Regions from separate parts of the Spongiactinospora sp. 9N601 genome, predicted to be linked through region 1. Evidence: riboswitches for the same ligand, from Rfam matches in the RefSeq annotation. Region 1 holds a riboswitch; the other holds the start of a gene.

Region 1 (8,634 bases):
GTCATGGCGAACCTGCCCAGGCGCTGACCCTCAGGCGCGCCCACCGCCTCCGTGCGGGGTCCTCACATGTCGCGGTCCAGGCGCTCGCGCACCAGCGCGGCGAGCGCCTCGTCGGCGTGCTGGAGGCCGTAGGACCACACCTGCTCGGCGTCCTCACGCCGGTCGCGCAGCGGTAGGGTCCGGGCCAGCAGCTCGATGGCCAGCGCGCCGGTCTCGGCGTCGGCCCCGAGCTCCACCGCGCCGGCGAACTCGGCGCAGGCGAGGTCCAGGTGGGCGATGCCGAGCAGCACCCGCAGCCGCGCATCACCGTCGTGCGGCGCGTCGAGCGCGGCCAGCAGCACCTCGGCGGCCTCCCCCGGCTCGCCGCGTTCCAGCAGCAGCTCGGCCAGCCACTGCGCGGCCCGCGCGCCGATCTCGGGGTCTTCGCCCACGATCGCCGCGCGCAGCTCGTCCTCCGCCTCCACCGCGTCGCCCCGCCGGGAGGCCAGCCTGGCCAGCGCCAGGTGCGCGATCGGCAGGTAGCCGGCGGTGCCCAGGCCGAGCACCGCCTGCCAGGCGGCCCTGGCCTGCTCCACACGCCCCTCGCGCTCGAAACTGCCCGCCAGGTGACAGGCGGCCTGCGCGGCGAACTCCGGATGGCCGGTGGCCAGCGCCGTACGGGCCGCCGCCCGGGACTCCTCGACCTCCCCGCGCTCGGCGAGGACCACGGCCAGGCCGACGGCCGCCTGCGCGCGGTCGGGGCCGTCGGGGTCGGCGGCCAGCTCCGCGAAGATCCGTGCCGAACCGTCGAGATCGCCGCTCTCGGCCAGTTGCCGCGCGGTCTCCAGGGCGGGGGCGTCGAGCTCCGGGGGGGTCATCACGCTCCTTCACCGATGATCGAACAGCCTAACGGCCCCCGCCCCTCCCGTCCCGCGACATGCCGAGAGCGGTGGTGTCCGGTATGCGACTATGCCTCGTAGGCGCTCAGCGGCGGGCAGGAGCAGACCAGGTTGCGGTCACCGTGGGCCTGGTCGATGCGACGCACCGGCGGCCAGTACTTCCCCTCCCGCAGCCAGGCCAGCGGGTAGGCGGCCACCGAGCGCGGGTAGGGGTGCGCCCAGTCGTCCTCGATCAGGCAGTCGGCGGTGTGCGGGGCGTTGCGCAGCGGGTTGTCGGCCCGGTCGTACTCCCCGGAGGCGACCTTGGCGATCTCCTCCCGGATCGCGATCATGGCCTCGCAGAAGCGGTCCAGCTCCGCGAGGTTCTCGCTCTCGGTGGGCTCGATCATCAGCGTGCCCGCCACCGGGAAGGACATGGTCGGCGCGTGGAAGCCGTAGTCCATGAGCCGCTTGGCCACGTCCTCCACGGTGATGCCGGTCTCCTTGGTGATCTGCCGCAGGTCGATGATGCACTCGTGGGCGACCAGCCCGCCGCGGCCGGTGTAGAGCACCGGGTAGTGCGGGGCGAGCCTGCGGGCCAGATAGTTGGCCGACAGGATGGCCTGCTCGGTGGCGGCCTTGAGGCCGTCACCGCCCATCATCCGGATGTAGGCCCAGGAGATCGGCAGAATCCCGGCCGAGCCGTAGGGCGCGGCGGCCACCGGCCCGACGCCCGAACCGTCGCGCAGCGGGTGTCCGGGCAGGTAGCCGGCCAGGTGGGCGCGGACCGCGATGGGGCCGACGCCCGGCCCGCCGCCGCCGTGCGGGACGCAGAACGTCTTGTGCAGGTTGAGGTGGGAGACGTCGGCGCCGAGCTCGCCCAGCTTGGCCAGCCCGACCAGGGCGTTGAGGTTGGCGCCGTCGACGTAGACCTGCCCGCCCGCCTCGTGCACCTTGGCGCAGACCTCGGTGATGGACTCCTCATAGACGCCGTGCGTGGACGGGTAGGTCACCATGATCGCCGACAGCCGGTCGCGGTGCTCGGCGATCTTGGCGTCGAGGTCGGCCACGTCGATGTTGCCGTCGGAGTCGCAGGCCACCACGACGACCCGCATGCCCGCCATGACGGCGCTGGCGGCGTTGGTGCCGTGCGCCGAGGAGGGGATCAGGCAGACGTCACGGTGGTCGTCTCCGGCCGCGCGGTGGTAGCCGCGGATGGCCAGCAGCCCGGCGTACTCGCCCTGGGAACCCGCGTTGGGCTGCAGCGACACCGCGTGGTAGCCGGTCACCTCGGCCAGCCAGCCCTCAAGGGAGCGGATCAGCGCCAGGTAGCCCTCCACCTGGTCCTCGGGGACGTAGGGGTGCACGCCGCCGAACTCGGGCCAGGTGATGGGCTCCATCTCGGTGGCCGCGTTGAGCTTCATCGTGCAGGAGCCGAGCGGGATCATCGACCGGTCCAGGGCGATGTCCTTGTCCTGGAGCCTGCGCAGGTAGCGCAGCATGGCGGTCTCGGAGCGGTGGGTGTGGAACACCGGGTGCGTCAGGAACGGCGAGGTGCGCGCCAGGTCGGCGGGCAGGGCGTCGCCGCCGGCCGGGACCGGGCTCTCGGCGGCCAGGCCGAACGCGCCGAGGACGGCGGCCAGATCGGCCCCGGTGGTGGTCTCGTCGCAGGCGATGCCCACATGGTCGGGCCCGGCCTGGCGGAGGTTGACCCCGCGCTCCACGGCGGCGGCCACGACGCGGGCGGCCCCGCCGGGCACCCTGGCCAGCACCGTGTCGAAGAAGCTCTCGTGGACCACCTCGACGCCGCCGGCGCGCAGGGCCTCGGCGAGGGCGCGGGCGTGCCGGTGCGTGTGCCGCGCGATCCTGGTCAGCCCCTCGGGGCCGTGGTAGACGGCGTACATCGCGGCGATCACCGCGAGCAGCGCCTGCGCGGTGCAGATGTTGCTGGTCGCCTTCTCCCTGCGGATGTGCTGCTCACGGGTCTGCAGGGCGAGGCGATAGGCGGTCCGGCCACCGGCGTCCAGGGAAACGCCCACGAGCCGGCCGGGAAGCTGGCGGGCAAGGCGCTCGCGCACCGCCATGTAGGCCGCGTGCGGGCCGCCGAATCCGAGCGGCACGCCGAACCGCTGGGTGGAGCCGATCGCGATGTCCGCGCCCTGCTCGCCGGGCGAGGCCAGCAGGGTCAGGGCCAGCAGGTCGGCCGCGGCCACCACCAGGGCGCCCTGGGCGTGGGCGCGCTCGGCCAGCCCGGCGAAGCCCGCGACCCTGCCGCTCGCCCCCGGGTACTGGACCAGCACGCCGTAACACTCGGGCAGCTCACCGCTCAGATCGGCCTCCACCAGCTCGATGCCGAGCGGTTCGGCGCGGGTGCGCAGCACCGCCTTGGTCTGCGGCAGCGCGTCGGCGTCGACCACGAAGACGGCGCTCTTGGCGCGCCCGGCACGGCGGGCCAGCGTCATGGCCTCGGCGGCGGCGGTGGCCTCGTCCAGCAGCGACGCGCCCGCCACGTCGAGCCCGGTGAGGTCGGAGACCATCGTCTGGAAGTTGAGCAGCGCCTCCAGCCGGCCCTGGGAGATCTCCGGCTGGTAGGGGGTGTAGGAGGTGTACCAGCCGGGGTTTTCCAGCAGGTTGCGGCGGATCACCGCGGGCGTCTCGGTGCCGTGGTAGCCCAGCCCGATCATCGGGGTGAGCACCCGGTTGCGGCCGGCCAGCGCGCGAAGCTCGGCGATGGCCTCGCGCTCGCTCGCCGCGGCCGGGAGATCCAGCCGGTCCTTGGCCCGGATCGACTCGGGGACGGCCGTCGCGACCAGGTCGTCGATGCCGGCGAAGCCGATCGCCTTGAGCATGTGCGCCCGCTCGGCCGGGGACGGCCCGATATGGCGGGTCTCGAACGGCGGTGCGGCCAGGCCGGCGTGGGTGTCGAGCGGGGAACGATCGGTCATGGAGAGCCTCCCGATGCGGTGGAGACCGGCGCAGAGCGCGGGCGTATGCCGGACTCCCCCTCTGTCATCGCGACGCGCCGGCCGCGACCTGAGAGCTTCACCCCTGGCTCGGACAGGGGCTTGCACCGTCGGTGAGGCGCGTCTGGCGAACGCGCCCGCTTTCCAGAGTTGCCTCGCCCGTGCGGTACGGGTGCCTGAGAGATTCCGGGGAGGTTGCTCCTTCGGCGCCCCGGACCCGCGCCCGCAGGCGCCGGCTCGGGGACTCTCCCGCACAGGGTCATCGGCCTTCGAAGTAAAGGCTACCCCGTATCGCCGCGGCGATCCCACCTGCCGCTCCCGCTAGGCCCCGTCACGGCCTTGCCGTGTCACCCCGGAGGGCCTTCGCCGCGGTCAGGCCGCTCAGCCGGTCTTGCGGGCCTTGCGGCGCCGCGCCAGCTCGTCGTTCGGATGCTCATCGAGGCCCGGGGCGGCCTCGGCGCGTTCCCCCGGCAGCTCCGCCAGGGACCCCTCGACCTCTCGCCAGACCCGCCCGAGGGCGATCCCGAAGACGCCCTGCCCGCCCTGCAGCAGGTCGATCACCTCGTCGGCGGAGGTGCACTCGTAAACGCTGACCCCGTCGCTCATCAGCGTGATCTGCGCCAGGTCGGGGACACCCCGGTCGCGCAGGTGTTGTACGGCGGTGCGGATCTGCTGGAGCGACACCCCGGTGTCAAGGAGCCGCTTCACCACCTTGAGCACCAGAATGTCACGGAAACTGTAGAGCCGCTGTGAGCCCGAGCCGTGCGCGGCTCTTATTCCGGGCTCCACCAGCCCCGTACGCGCCCAGTAGTCGAGCTGCCGGTAGGTTATTCCGGCTGCCGCGCAGGCGGTGGGACCGCGATACCCGATGTCGGCGGGCAACGCCGTGGGCCGCTCATCGAAGAGCAGGCCCTGTTCACCGGCACGTTGACGCGCGCTCTCGCGCCGTCCCGGATCATCCTGGCCGGCTGTCTTGCCCTCGCCGCTGCTGACCGCCACTGCGGACCTCCGGCTTTCTCTCATCCCGCGGTCTGATCTGGGGGTTCGTGAATTACAACCGCAGGGTTCACTTGCACCGTAGGACCGTGGTCATCCACAGTCAACGATCCCGCTCGGCGCGTCGTGAAGCGCTACAAACCATCTCACCCGGCCTCACCCTGCACGGCCGAAATCCTCGGGGCTGATCGTGTCGAGGAACTCCCGGAACTTCTCCACCTCGTCCTCCTGGTCATCAGGGATGGTCACCCCGGCCTCCTGCACCACCTCCTCGCTGGCGAAGATCCGCGCACCGGTGCGCAGGGCGAGCGCGATGGAGTCGGAGGGCCGCGCGCTGACCTCGACGCCATTGGAGAAGACCAGGTCGGCGAAGAAGATGCCATCACGCAGCGACACGATGTTCACCGTGCGCAACGCCACCCCGAGCGCGTCGAGCACATCCCTGAACAGGTCATGCGTCAACGGCCGCGGAGGGGGCTCCTCGGCCTGGGCCATGGCGATCGCCGTGGCCTCCGTCATACCTATCCAAATCGGTAGATATCGCTCCCCGTGCGCCTCCTTGAGCAAGACGATCGGCTGGTTGGTGGGCATCTCGACCCGGACGCCCACGACCTCCATCTGCAACACGGGCTGCTCCGTATCCTTGTCGCGGGCCCCGCGCCGGCCGGACCGCCGCCGACGCCCGCTCACTGGTCAACCACTGGTGGTAGGTCACCGAAATTCAACGTAACACTCACCGGAGCCCGAATGGCGCGCCGGGAGGTCAACGTCCGAGAACCCCCCGAACCTGGGCCCGTACCAGCGCCGCGTGGATGTCCAGCAGCAGGCCGGACATCTCCCTGGCGGCCTCGTCGGCCCGGTCGATCGCGCCGGGGGCGCGGCGGCGCAGCAGCGGGGCCACGGCCTGTTCCACCAGGGCCACCTCGCGCTCGGCCGCGGCCCGGACCGCCCGCAGGTGACGGGCGTGCATGCCGAACGCCGCCAGCCGGCCCACGCTGCGCGCCACGGCGAGCGCGTCGGCGTCGTAGCGGCGGGCGACGGCGGCCAGCAGCCCGAAGTCCTCCAGCTCGGCCAGCGTCTCCTCGTCGATGCCGGCGGCCTCCAGCAGCTCCTCCCGGCTGAGCCGGACCTCCTGGGTCCGCTGCGGCTCCTGGACCGCCCTCGGGCGCGTCTGGAGCCGGTCGTCGCGGTCGGCGGCCTCCAGGTGGTCCTTGATGACGCGCAGCGGCAGATAGCGGTCGCGCTGCTCGGTCAGGATGTAGCGGAGGCGCTCGACGTCGGCGTGGGTGAACTTGCGATAGCCGGAGGGGCTGCGCTGCGGCTCGATCAGCCCCTCACCCTCCAGAAAGCGGATCTTGGAGACCGTGATGTCGGGGAACTCGCCCCGCAGCAGGGCGATGACGTCCCCGATGCTCATGTGCGACCGGGCGGCCTGCGCGCTCATGGCCCTCCAGCGCCCCTGGTGAGGAACACCAGGCGGAACTTACCGATCTGCACCTCGTCTCCCCCGTGGAGCGGCACCTCTTCGATGCGCTCGCGGTTGACGTAGGTGCCGTTCAGGCTGCCGACGTCGCGCACCGTGAAATTGCCGGTCGCGTGCAGGTAGAACTCCGCATGTCTGCGTGACACCGTCACATCGTCCAGGAAGATGTCGCTTTCCGGGTGACGACCCGCCGTGGTCAGCTCGTTGCCGAGCATGAAGCGGCTGCCCTGGTTGGGGCCGCGCATCACCACGAGCAACGCCTGCCCAGGGGGCAACTGCTCCACGGCCGCCCGCTCGGCGAGGAGCGTCTCCCCCGTCTCGGCCTCATATGCCTCGATGCCCGCGAGTGAGATCGTCGACGTGGTGTCGCCGGCCGTTTCCGCTCGGGTCAGCGGCGACCCGCACCGCGAGCAGAATCGGGCATCCTCGGGGTTGGCATGACCGCACTGCGTGCAGTAGACGCTCGGCATCGATCGGCTCGGCCTCCTACCGCGAAGACGCGGTCACGGTGCTGACGGTGCGCGCCTCGCTCTTCGTTTCTCAAACGTTCCTCAGACTGCGAATGCCGCAACTTACGCTGATGAGACTCAAAGGTCAAGGCGGGCCGGACGGTGGGTTCGGACGGGACAAAGCTACCGCCGCGCACGCCTCCCGGTCCATGCCGCCGCGCCGTTCGGCATGATCGGCCCGCAATCGTGACAAGACCCCCACCGCCCGCCGCGTCATGCGCCGGCGGCCCGCTCGACCACCCGCGCCCAGTGTTCGAGCAGGCTCTGCGCGGTGTCCATGTCGTGCGCCTCGGCCCACAGGTGGGTGACCGGCTCGCTGGGATCGGGCAGCATGAGCGCCCAGCCGCCGTCGTCGTCCACGACCCGTACGCCGTCGGTGGTGTCGATCTGGTGGCCCTCGGCCGCCTCGATGACCGACCGCATCACCGCGCCCTTGGCCGCCCACGGCGTCGGCACGGTGCGGCGGAGCAGCCTGGCCTCGGGGATGCGCGCGTCGATCCTGCTCAGCGACAGCCGGGTGCGCGCCACCAGCCCGAGCAGCCGCATGAAGACCGCGATGCCGTCCACCGTCGGGCCGAACTCCGGCACCACGAACCCGCCCCGGCCGTCGGCCGCGAAGACCATGCCCTGCCCCGCCGCGGCGCTGGTCAGCTCCTCCACGGCGGTCGCCGTCCACTGCACCTGCACTCCGTGGAACCGGCAGACCTGCTCGGCCACGCGGGTGGTGGTGACCGGCAGGGCGACCCTGCCGCCGCGGCGCTCGGCGGCCACCAGGTCCAGTACCACCAGCAGGGCCCGTTCCTCGCTGATGAGCTGGCCCTTCTCGTCCACCAGGGCGACCCGCTCGCCCACCGGATCGAACCGGACCCCGAACGCGGCCCGCGAGGAGGACACCAGCTCGGCCAGCCGCTGAAGGTCGCGGCGGCGCTCGGCCAGCGTCTCGGTCGGGGAGGCGTCGTCGAGCCGGGCGTTGACCGTCAGCACATCGACGCCGACCCGGCCCAGCAGGGTCGGCATGACCAGCGAGGAGGTGCCGCCCGCGCAGTCGATCACCACCTTCATGTCCGCGCCCCGCACGCCGCTCATGTCCACGCAGCGCAGCAGCTCGTGGGCGTAGTCCTCCACCGCCCTGGCCGGGAAGCTCAGCTCGGCGATCTCGCCGGGGAAGGCCCGGCGGAACTCCTGGCGGGAGAAGACCCGCTCCAGCTTGCGCTGGGCGCCCAGCGACAGGTCCGCGCCCTGGTCGTCGGTGAAGACGATGTCCACGCTCTGCGGGTCGCCCGCGGTGGTCCGCACGGCGATGCCGCCGACCGCGCCGGTCCGTGAGGTGTGGAAGCGCGCCACCGGCAGCGGGGCGGCCTCCAGGTCCAGCACGTCGATGGCCCCGGCGTTCAGCGCGCTAACCACGGCCCGCTTCAGCGCCCTGGCGGCCCGCGAGGAGTCTCGTGAGGTGACCACCGAGGTGCCCTTCTTCAGGGTGGTGGCGTAGGCGCTGGCCAGCCGTACGCACAGCTCGGGGGTGATCTCGACGTTGACCAGGCCGCTGACGCCGCGCGGGCCGAACAGGCTGCGCTGGCCGCGCGACTCCCAGATGACGCTGGTGTTGACCACCGCGCCGGCCTCGATGGTCTTGAACGGGTAGATCTTCACTCCGGAGGAGACGTACGCCTCCGCCTCGATGATGCACTCGTCGCCGATGACCGCGCTCTCCTCGATCCGCGCGCCGGTCATCACGTCGGTGTTCTTGCCGATGACGCAGCCGCGCAGGTTGGCGCCCGGCCCGATGTAGACGTTGTCGTGGACGACCGCGCGGTGCAGGAAGGCGC
Region 2 (8,634 bases), on a different contig from region 1:
TGGAAGGACCTGCCGAACAGCGCCCGGCTGAACAGCACGAACACCGCGAAGATGATCACGACGGCGGGGGCCATGTGGACCAGGAAGTCGTTGAAGGTGAGCCCCGCCCGGCTGCCGATGATGATGTTGGGCGGGTCGCCGATGAGCGTCGCCGCGCCGCCGATGTTGGAGGCGAGGACCTCGGCGATCAGGTACGGCTGGGCCGAGATGCGCAGCCGGTCACAGACCATCACGGTGACCGGCGCGACGAGCATGATCGTGGTCACGTTGTCCAGGAACGGCGAGGCCACCGCGGTGATGGCCATCAGCATCACCATCAGCCGGTACGGCCGGCCTTTGGACCGCTTGGCCGCCCAGATGGCCAGGTAGTCGAACAAACCGGTCTGCTTGATCACCCCGACGATGACCATCATGCCGAACAGCAGGAAGATGACGTTCCAGTCGATGCCCTCGTGTTCGGAGAAGAACACCTTGGCCCCGGGGATGAGCCCGAGCACGGCCATCGCCCCGGCCGCGATGAGCACGACCTTGACCTTGTCGGCCTTCTCCGTGGCGATGTAGAAGAACGCGACCAGGAAGATTCCGAGGGAGGCGATCGCGGTCAACGGCCCGGCCCCGGAGGTCCGCTACGCCCGGCTCCTGCGGAGACGAGGACGAATGATGACGTTCGCGGTGAGATGCGATGCACGCGAGACCTCCGGATTGTGCGCACGCTGAAATGACACGAGCCGCCTGGCGGGCCCGTGGAAAGGTCGTGGGGTGCGGCGGGGTCAGCCGCCGCTGCCGCTGCCGCTGATGGCCAGGCAGGTGAGCAGCCGCTCCAGGGTGATGGCCCCGACGAGCAGGCCCGCCGTGTCCACCACCGCGACGAGCGGGCTGTGCTGCCTGGCCATCAGCGCGGCCACTTCGAGCAGGGTGGCGTGCTGCGAGATCGTCTCCGGCCTGGGCCGCTGCCGCGGCAGGCAGTCGCCCACGGTGAGGTCGCCGAGTTCCTGCCAGAAAAGGTCCGCGTGCGCCTCGTCGATCGCGCGGCACAGCGCGGGGTCCTCCTGGTAGGGCGTCGGGATCGCGAGCCTGAGCACCTGGGTGCCGGGCAGTACCGTCGAGGGCCGCCCGGCCGTGTCGACGACGATGAGCCCGGGCAGGCGGCCGACCGCCATCACGCGCACGGCGTCGGCGACCGGGTCGCGGGTGGTCACCGTCGGGAGGGTCACGGCGATGTCGCGCGCTTGCATTGCACCATCCGGTCGGGAGCGGGAGCGGGAGGTCCGCGGCACGGTCACGGCGCCTCCCCGGTCATCTCGGCGAACCGGCGTTCGAGCCGGGCCAGGCGATCGGCGATCGGCCTGGAATGCAGGACCTCCGCGACCTGATCGGCCTCATCGCGTTCCATGACGATGGTCTGCGCGGGCGCGTCGGGGTCGGCGGCCTCGTAGACGAGGAGGTGGCGGCGTCCGGCTTCGTCCACGAGCAGGGCGAACCGCTGGCCGGCGCGAGTGCCGAACTGGTGGATCAGGCCGGTTCCCGGCACGGTCGTGCGGGTCACGTCCATGGCGTGCTCGCCTCCGTTCCGATCGGGGAGCCGGCCGCGCCCTCACCGGCGCCGTGGCCGCCCGTGACCGCGATCTCGCGCCGGGGCCGGGCACCTGCCCGCGGTACGGCGGGCGGCGGGCCACGGCCCGGCGGTGATCACGGCCATCACGCCTCCCAACTGCGTAAAGTGTCCGTGACGCCAGTCTGGCGGCGCTGGGGGGGCGACCGCCATTGGGGCCGGCACCCATAGCCGGGTGGGTGAAATATGTAGATATAGGCGTATTGATGGGGGGCGGCCCGGATGGACACCGTGCGCCGCGGCGATGAGGCTGAGGGGATGAGCGACCACGCGAGCGCCGGCCGCCGCGACGGCGTCCGGCCGCCGGCCCAAGGGGGTGCCACCGACGTGCGCGACGACGACCACCGCCCGGCCCCCGCGTGGCACGACCCGGTCCCGCCAGCCGCGGCCGACACCGGCCGACGGACGCGCCCCGGCGCGAATCCCGGGGAGCGGGAGGTGCGGCCGGCGCGGGCGCTCTTCCGGCGGGTCTTCGTGATCAATGGGCTGGTCTTCGCGGCCGGGACGCTCGTGCTCGCGGTCTCGCCCGCGACCGTCTCCTCGCCGGTGCTGCTGACCGAGGTACCGGTACTGATCATCGGCCTGGCGCTGATCCTCGGCGCCAACGCGCTGCTGCTGCGCCGCAGCCTCGCGCCGCTCGACACGCTCACCACCCTGATGGAACGCGTCGATCCGTTGCGGGTCGGCGACCGGCTCACCGACAGCGGCAACGGCGACCTCACCCACCTGATCGAGACCTTCAACGGGATGCTCGACCGGCTGGAGGCCGAGCGCAGCGCGAGCAGCGCGCACGCGCTCGCCGCCCAGGAGGGCGAACGGCAGCGCATCGCCAGGGAACTGCACGACGAGATCGGCCAGAGCCTCACCGTGGTGCTGCTGAACCTGAAGCACACCCTGGGCCGCGCGCCGGAGGAACTGCGCCAGGAACTCCTCGCCGTACAGGAGACCGTACGAGGCAGCCTGGACGAGGTCCGCCAGGTGGCCCGCCGGCTGCGCCCCGGCGTACTTGAGGATCTCGGGCTGCACAGCGCGCTCAGCGCGCTGGCCGGCGACTTCGCCGAGGCCGGTGAGGTCCAGGTGACCCGCGACATCGATACGGAACTGCCCGAGATGAGCGGCGAGGTGGAACTCGTCCTCTACCGGATCGCCCAGGAAGGGCTGACCAACGTGGCGCGGCACGCCGCCGCCACCCGCGTGTGGCTGTCGCTGCGATCGGCGGAGGACGGCGGGCTGACCCTCCGGGTCACCGACGACGGCCGGGGCGGCGCGCGGCAGGACGGCGCGGGAGTACGCGGCATGCGCGAACGCGCCCTGCTCATCGGGGCCCGCCTGACCCTCGACTCACCGCCCGGCGGGGGCACCGACGTGCGTCTGGTGGTGCCCGCGCGGGCCGTCGCCGAACCCGCGGAGCGGAGCTGACCTGGTGGACACCACATCCAAGACGCGCATCCTCCTGGCCGACGACCACGCGCTGGTCCGCCGCGGTCTGCGCCTGATCCTGGACGCCGAACCCGACCTCACCGTGGTCGCCGAGGCCGCCAACGGCGCGGAGGCCGTGGAGGCGGCCACCGGCGGCGGCGTGGACCTCGCCATCCTGGACATCGCGATGCCGCGGATGACCGGCATCCAGGCGGCCCGCGAGATCTCCAGGCGGGCCCCGCAGGTGCGCATCCTGATCTTGTCGATGTACGACAACGAACAGTACTTCTTCGCCTCCCTCAAGGCCGGGGCCTCGGGGTACGTCCTCAAGTCGGTCGCCGACCGCGACCTGCTCGAAGCCTGCCGGGCGGCGATGCGCGGCGAGCCGTTCCTCTACCCCGGGGCGATCACCGCCCTGGTACGCGACTACCTGCGCCGGGCCAGGCAGGGCGAGCGGCTGCCGGAAAGCGTGCTGACCCCGCGCGAGGAGGAGATCGTCAAGCTGATCGCCGAGGGCAACTCGGCCAGGGAGATCGCCGAGACGCTGGTCATCAGCGTCAAGACGGTGGACCGGCACCGGGCCAACATCCTCCAGAAACTCGGCATGCGCGACCGCCTCGACCTCACCCGCTACGCCATCCGAGCAGGCTTGATCGAACCCTGACGGATGGTCTCGCCCGGTACCGCCCGGCATCGGGTCGCGCGGCGTGATCGATCAGAAGTCAAGCGGCGTTTCGTGTTATGATCATTTTGTCATGAACACTCATGACACCGAGGCCGAGCCGCTCACCGCCCTCCACGCTCATCTCGCGGCTTATGTGGCGGCTTTCAACGCGGGCGACGCCCAGGCCGTTGACCGGATGTACGAGCAGGCGAGCGTCGTCGTCCCCTCACCCGGCACCCCGATGACCGGACCCGCACGGGTCGCCGCCACCCGTCATCTGCTGAGCTGGGGACTGCCCATCGAGGCCACTCCCCGCCATGTCTACGTCTCCGGCGACATCGCCCTGCTGATCGTGGACTGGGCCATTCGTGGCACCACCTCCGACGGCATCGGCGTAGACCTGAGCGGCACCTCCACCGATGTGGTCCGCCAGGGCTCCGACGGTCGCTGGCGCTACGTGATGGACAACCCCTTCGGCACCGCCCTCGCACCCGAACGGGGCTCCGGGACCGGCTGAGTTCCACTGTGTCGGCCAAGGGCATTGCGGGCCGGTAGCCGTTCGGTCACGCTGGGTTGTGACCGAACGATCGCATGGGCGAAGTGTGGCTATTTGTCGCCTTTAGTGGCGTATGGGGCTTAAGGTGCCGTTTATGCGTATCCGATCCCCGGGGTCATCGGGCCCGGTGATCGCGGTGTTGACCGCGATTCTGCTGGAGTTGCTGCGGGCCTTCGGGTCTTCCGCCGGCTCGACGGCGGCCGGGGCGGGCGTCGCGGCGGGCGCCTTGGCCGCGTCCGTGCTGGCCGGGCCGCTCGGGCGGGCGCTCGGTGACTCGGCGGTCATCGTCTCGGTGGCCGGGCTGGTCGCCGCCCGCCTGGCGCTCCAGGCGTTCGAGGCCCCGCCGTACGCGCTCGGGTCGGCCGCGGTCGTCCTCGGGATGATCGCGCTGTTGCTGACCGTCGGCGGGGCCGAGGGCGGGGCCGCAGCGGCGGGCCTGCCCACCGGGATCGCGCTGGACGTCGCGGTGCGCTCGCTGTTCTTCAGCTGGGACGTGATCTGGCAGCCCGGCCCGCTGCCCTGGGTCGTCACCGGCGCGCTGTGCGCGGCGGCGCTCGTGCTCGCCTGGAAGGTCCCGCGCGGCGCGATCCCCGCCGGGCCGCGCGCCTGGGTGATCGGGCCGTTCCTGGGGCTGGCCACGCTCATGCTGGGCAGTCCGGCCTTCGCCGCCTCGCAGGCGGGGGTGCCACTGCCGGTCGCGTCCGGGGTGCTGATCATCGGCGCGCTCTTCGCCGTCGTCGTGGCCGGGGAGGCCGGTCACGCGGCGGCGCTGTGGCGGCGCAGGGTCCTTTGGGCCGCCGGGCCCGCGCTGGCCGGCGCGCTCACCGCCGCCCTGCTGGCCACCGGCCCGGTGGTCCTGGCCGCGCTGGCGGCGGCCCAGCTCTGCGCGGCGCTGCTGCTGGCCCGCGCCCTCGCCGGAGACGGACGCGAGGGGGTCGGCTGGGCCGGGCTCGCGGCGGGCCTGGGCTTCGCCGTGGTCGTACTGCCCTACCAGGCTCACCAGGAGACGCCGCTGGGCGTGCCCGGCCTGGTCTGGCCGCTGGCCGGTACGGCGATGCTGGCCCTCGCCGCCCACCTCGGCCGCCCCCGGGCCCAGGGCGCGGTCGCGCACGAGTTCCATCTGGCGGGCGGCTGCGCGGTGGCGCTGCTCGCCCCGGTGATCGCGCTGGTCACCACCCCCGCCCCGGCGGCCAAGACACCGGCCCGCGCGCAGTTCAAGCTGCTGTCCTGGAACATCCAGCACGGTGTCACCGGCGCGCCCGCCGTCGATCCCGAGGCGATCGCGCGGCTGATCGAGGAGCGCGACCCCGACGTGGTGATGCTCCAGGGGGTCGCCAGGGGCCTGCCCGCCGCCGCGGGCGTCGATCTCGCCGAGTGGCTGACCAGGCGGCTGCGTCCCGTCTCGCGGGTCTGGGCACCCGCCGCGGGCCGGCAGTCGGGCAACCTGATCCTCACGCGGGTGCCGCTCACGGGGCGGGGAGCCGGCGGCGGCCCGTCGTACGCGACCGGGACGATGACCCTCCCCGGCGACCCCTCCGAACCGCGCGGGAACGGGCGGCCCGTCCATCTGATCACCACGCAGCTGCGCCTCCGCCCCGGTGATGCCCCCGCCCTCACGCCCCGGCTCGACGCCCTGCTCGCCGCCTGGAACGGCATGCGGCCCGCGGTGATCGCCGGTGACCTGGGCCGGACCCTCCCCCGCCGCGCCGAGACCGCGATGTTCGACCGCGCCGGGTTCAGCCCCGCCGCCGAACCGGCCGGCGCGCCCGCCGCCTGGCGCGGCGAGCACGACCGGGGCGGCTGGATTTGGGCCACGAAAGACCTGATATTTCGTGATTTCACGGTGCTCAACGATGTGACCGTCCTCGGCCCTCCTCCTCTGGAGGCCACCATCGCGCTCGCCGCTCCCTGAACCTGGCCCATCTTGATAGGCTGGCGCGCGTCGCTGACGATCCCGGCGGGAGAGCGTCCTGGCAGCCGGCCAGGACCCCTGAAGGAGCAAGCCCTCCCCGCGAACCTCTCAAGGCAAAGGACCGCTCGGGGCAGGCGACCTCTGGAAAGCAGGCCGGCGGACCAATGGCCTCGCCGAAGGTGAAAGTCCGGTTAAGAACCGGGCGAAGCTCTCAGGCACCCGTGACAGAGGGGGAGGATGCCCACATCCGACCTGTCTGGGGGTCTGCGTACATGTCCCGACCCACGCCACTACGCGAAGTCCATGAAAGCCTGGGCGCGACGCTGACCGACTTCGCCGGCTGGCTGATGCCGCTGCGCTACGGCAGCGAGGCCGCCGAGCACAACGCGGTCCGCAGCGCCGCCGGGCTGTTCGACCTTTCGCACATGGGCGAGATCTACGTGACCGGGCCGCAGGCCGCCGACGCGCTCGACCACGCCCTGGTCGGCCATCTCGGCACCCTCGACACCGGCCGGGCCCGCTACACCATGATCTGTGCGGACAACGGCGGGGTCCTCGACGACCTGATCGTCTACCGCCTGGCCGCCGAGACCTTCATGGTGGTGGCCAACGCCTCCAACGCCCCGAGGGTCGCCGCCGAGCTGACCGCGCGGGCGCGGCCGTACGACACGGTGGTCGACGACCGCTCCGACTCCGTCGCGCTGATCGCGATCCAGGGGCCGCGCGCCCAGGAGATCCTGGCCACGCTCACCGACGCGGACCTTCCCGGGCTGAAGTACTACGCGGGGCTGCCGGGCACGGTCGCCGGGTTCGACGCGCTGATCGCGCGCACCGGCTACACCGGCGAGGACGGCTTCGAGCTGTTCGTGGCGGGCCCGGACGCGACGCCGCTGTGGCACGCGCTGACCAAGGCGGGCGAGCCGTACGCGCTGCGCCCCGCCGGGCTGTCGGCCCGCGACACGCTGCGTCTGGAGGCCGGGATGCCGCTGTACGGCAACGAGTTGTCCGACGCGCTCACCCCCTTCGACGCCGGGCTCGGCCGCGTGGTGAAGTTCGACAAGCCGGGCGACTTCGTCGGCAGGGCCGCACTGGAACGCGTCCGCGACACCCCGCCGCGCCGCCGCCTCACCGGCCTGGTGATGGTCGGCCGCCGGGTGCCCAGGCACGGCTACCCCGTGGTGTTGCGCGAGGACGGCACGATCGTGGGCGAGGTCACCAGCGGCGCGCCCTCGCAGTCGATCGGCCGGCCGATCGCGATGGCCTACGTCGACACCGGCGCACAGGGCCCCCTCGCCGTGGACATCCGCGGCTCCCACGAACCCGTCGATGTTGTTGATCTGCCTTTCTACAGGAGGAAGAAGTGAGCGAGATTCCCGAAGAGCTCCAGTACACCAAGGAGCACGAGTGGGTGTCCGGTCTTGAGGACGGCGACCTCGCGACCGTGGGCGTGACGGCCTTCGCCGCCGAGCAGCTCGGCGATGTGGTCTTTGTACAGCTGCCCGAGGTCGGGGCCACCGTGACGGAGGGCGAGGCGATCGGCGAGGTGGAGTCCACCAAGTCGGTGAACGACGTCTACAGCCCGGTCGCCGGTGAGATCGTCGCGGTCAACGACACGGTCTCCGACGACCCCTCGCTGGTCAACAGCGACCCCTACGGCGAGGGCTGGCTGTTCCGGATCCGTATCGACGGCGCCACCTCCGAACTTCTGAGCGCGGCCGAGTACACCGCACTCTCCTCCGGCGATTCCTGAGCAAGGCGATATCGGCAGACGGAAGGCCCCCTCGATGGCGATCAGCGTCTTCGACCTGTTCAAGATCGGTATCGGCCCGTCCAGCTCGCATACGGGCGGGCCGATGGCCGCCGCTCACAAGTTCGCCCGCGGCCTTTACGAGGACGGCCTGCTGGAGCGGGTGGCGAACGTCCGTGCCGTCCTCTACGGCTCGCTCGGCCTGACCGGCAAGGGCCACGGCAGCGACAAGGCCGTCCTGCTGGGCCTGGCCGGTGAGAAGCCCGAGCTCGTCGACGTCGACTCCATCGACGACCGGCTGGCCGCGATGCGCGGCTCGGGCACCGTCCCGTTGTACGGCAAGCGGGAGATCCCCTTCGTCGTCGGCGACCACCTGGTCTTCGAGCGCAAGATCTCCCTGCCGCACCACCCCAACGGCATGCGGTTCACCGCCTTCGGCAAGGACGGCGAGCCGCTACGGGAGAAGGTCTACTACTCGGTGGGCGGCGGGTTCGTGGTGGACGAGAACGCCACCGGCGCCGACCGGATCAAGCCCGACGACACCGAGCTGCCCTACCCCTTCTCGACCGGTGCCGAACTACTCGCGCACTGCGCCGAGACCGGCCTGTCGATCTCCGGCCTGATGCTGGAGAACGAGCGGGCCTTCGGCCGTGGCCCGCTGGAGATCCGCGAGCGGCTGCTCGAACTCTGGGGCGTCATGTCCGCCTGCGTGCGGCGCGGCTGC

What was found. A riboswitch is a leader RNA that binds a small molecule or an ion and turns the genes downstream of it on or off. The one in region 1 is predicted to bind glycine.
Region 2: linked by a shared signal. The riboswitch ahead of gcvT (glycine cleavage system aminomethyltransferase GcvT) and the one ahead of gcvP (aminomethyl-transferring glycine dehydrogenase) in region 1 are both predicted to bind glycine.

The regions. Positions count from the first base shown of each region.
Region 1 is NZ_JBIRBB010000006.1:350,568-359,201, reverse strand. Features, by position in the region: gene ACH34R_RS16620 (hypothetical protein) at 1-27, shown strand, start outside; gene ACH34R_RS16615 (tetratricopeptide repeat protein) at 63-857, opposite strand; gene gcvP (aminomethyl-transferring glycine dehydrogenase) at 947-3,802, opposite strand; glycine riboswitch at 3,975-4,082, opposite strand; gene ACH34R_RS16605 (MerR family transcriptional regulator) at 4,202-4,819, opposite strand; gene ACH34R_RS16600 (bifunctional nuclease family protein) at 4,973-5,443, opposite strand; gene ACH34R_RS16595 (MerR family transcriptional regulator) at 5,580-6,260, opposite strand; gene ACH34R_RS16590 (FHA domain-containing protein) at 6,257-6,769, opposite strand; gene ACH34R_RS16585 (sugar phosphate nucleotidyltransferase) at 7,022-8,634, opposite strand, start outside.
Region 2 is NZ_JBIRBB010000012.1:120,349-128,982, forward strand. Features, by position in the region: gene ACH34R_RS27690 (SLC13 family permease) at 1-605, opposite strand, end outside; gene ACH34R_RS27695 (CBS domain-containing protein) at 771-1,235, opposite strand; gene ACH34R_RS27700 (hypothetical protein) at 1,280-1,552, opposite strand; gene ACH34R_RS27705 (histidine kinase) at 1,871-3,031, shown strand; gene ACH34R_RS27710 (response regulator) at 3,036-3,695, shown strand; gene ACH34R_RS27715 (YybH family protein) at 3,787-4,212, shown strand; gene ACH34R_RS27720 (endonuclease/exonuclease/phosphatase family protein) at 4,388-6,163, shown strand; glycine riboswitch at 6,200-6,297, shown strand; gene gcvT (glycine cleavage system aminomethyltransferase GcvT) at 6,436-7,527, shown strand; gene gcvH (glycine cleavage system protein GcvH) at 7,524-7,913, shown strand; gene ACH34R_RS27735 (L-serine ammonia-lyase) at 7,948-8,634, shown strand, end outside.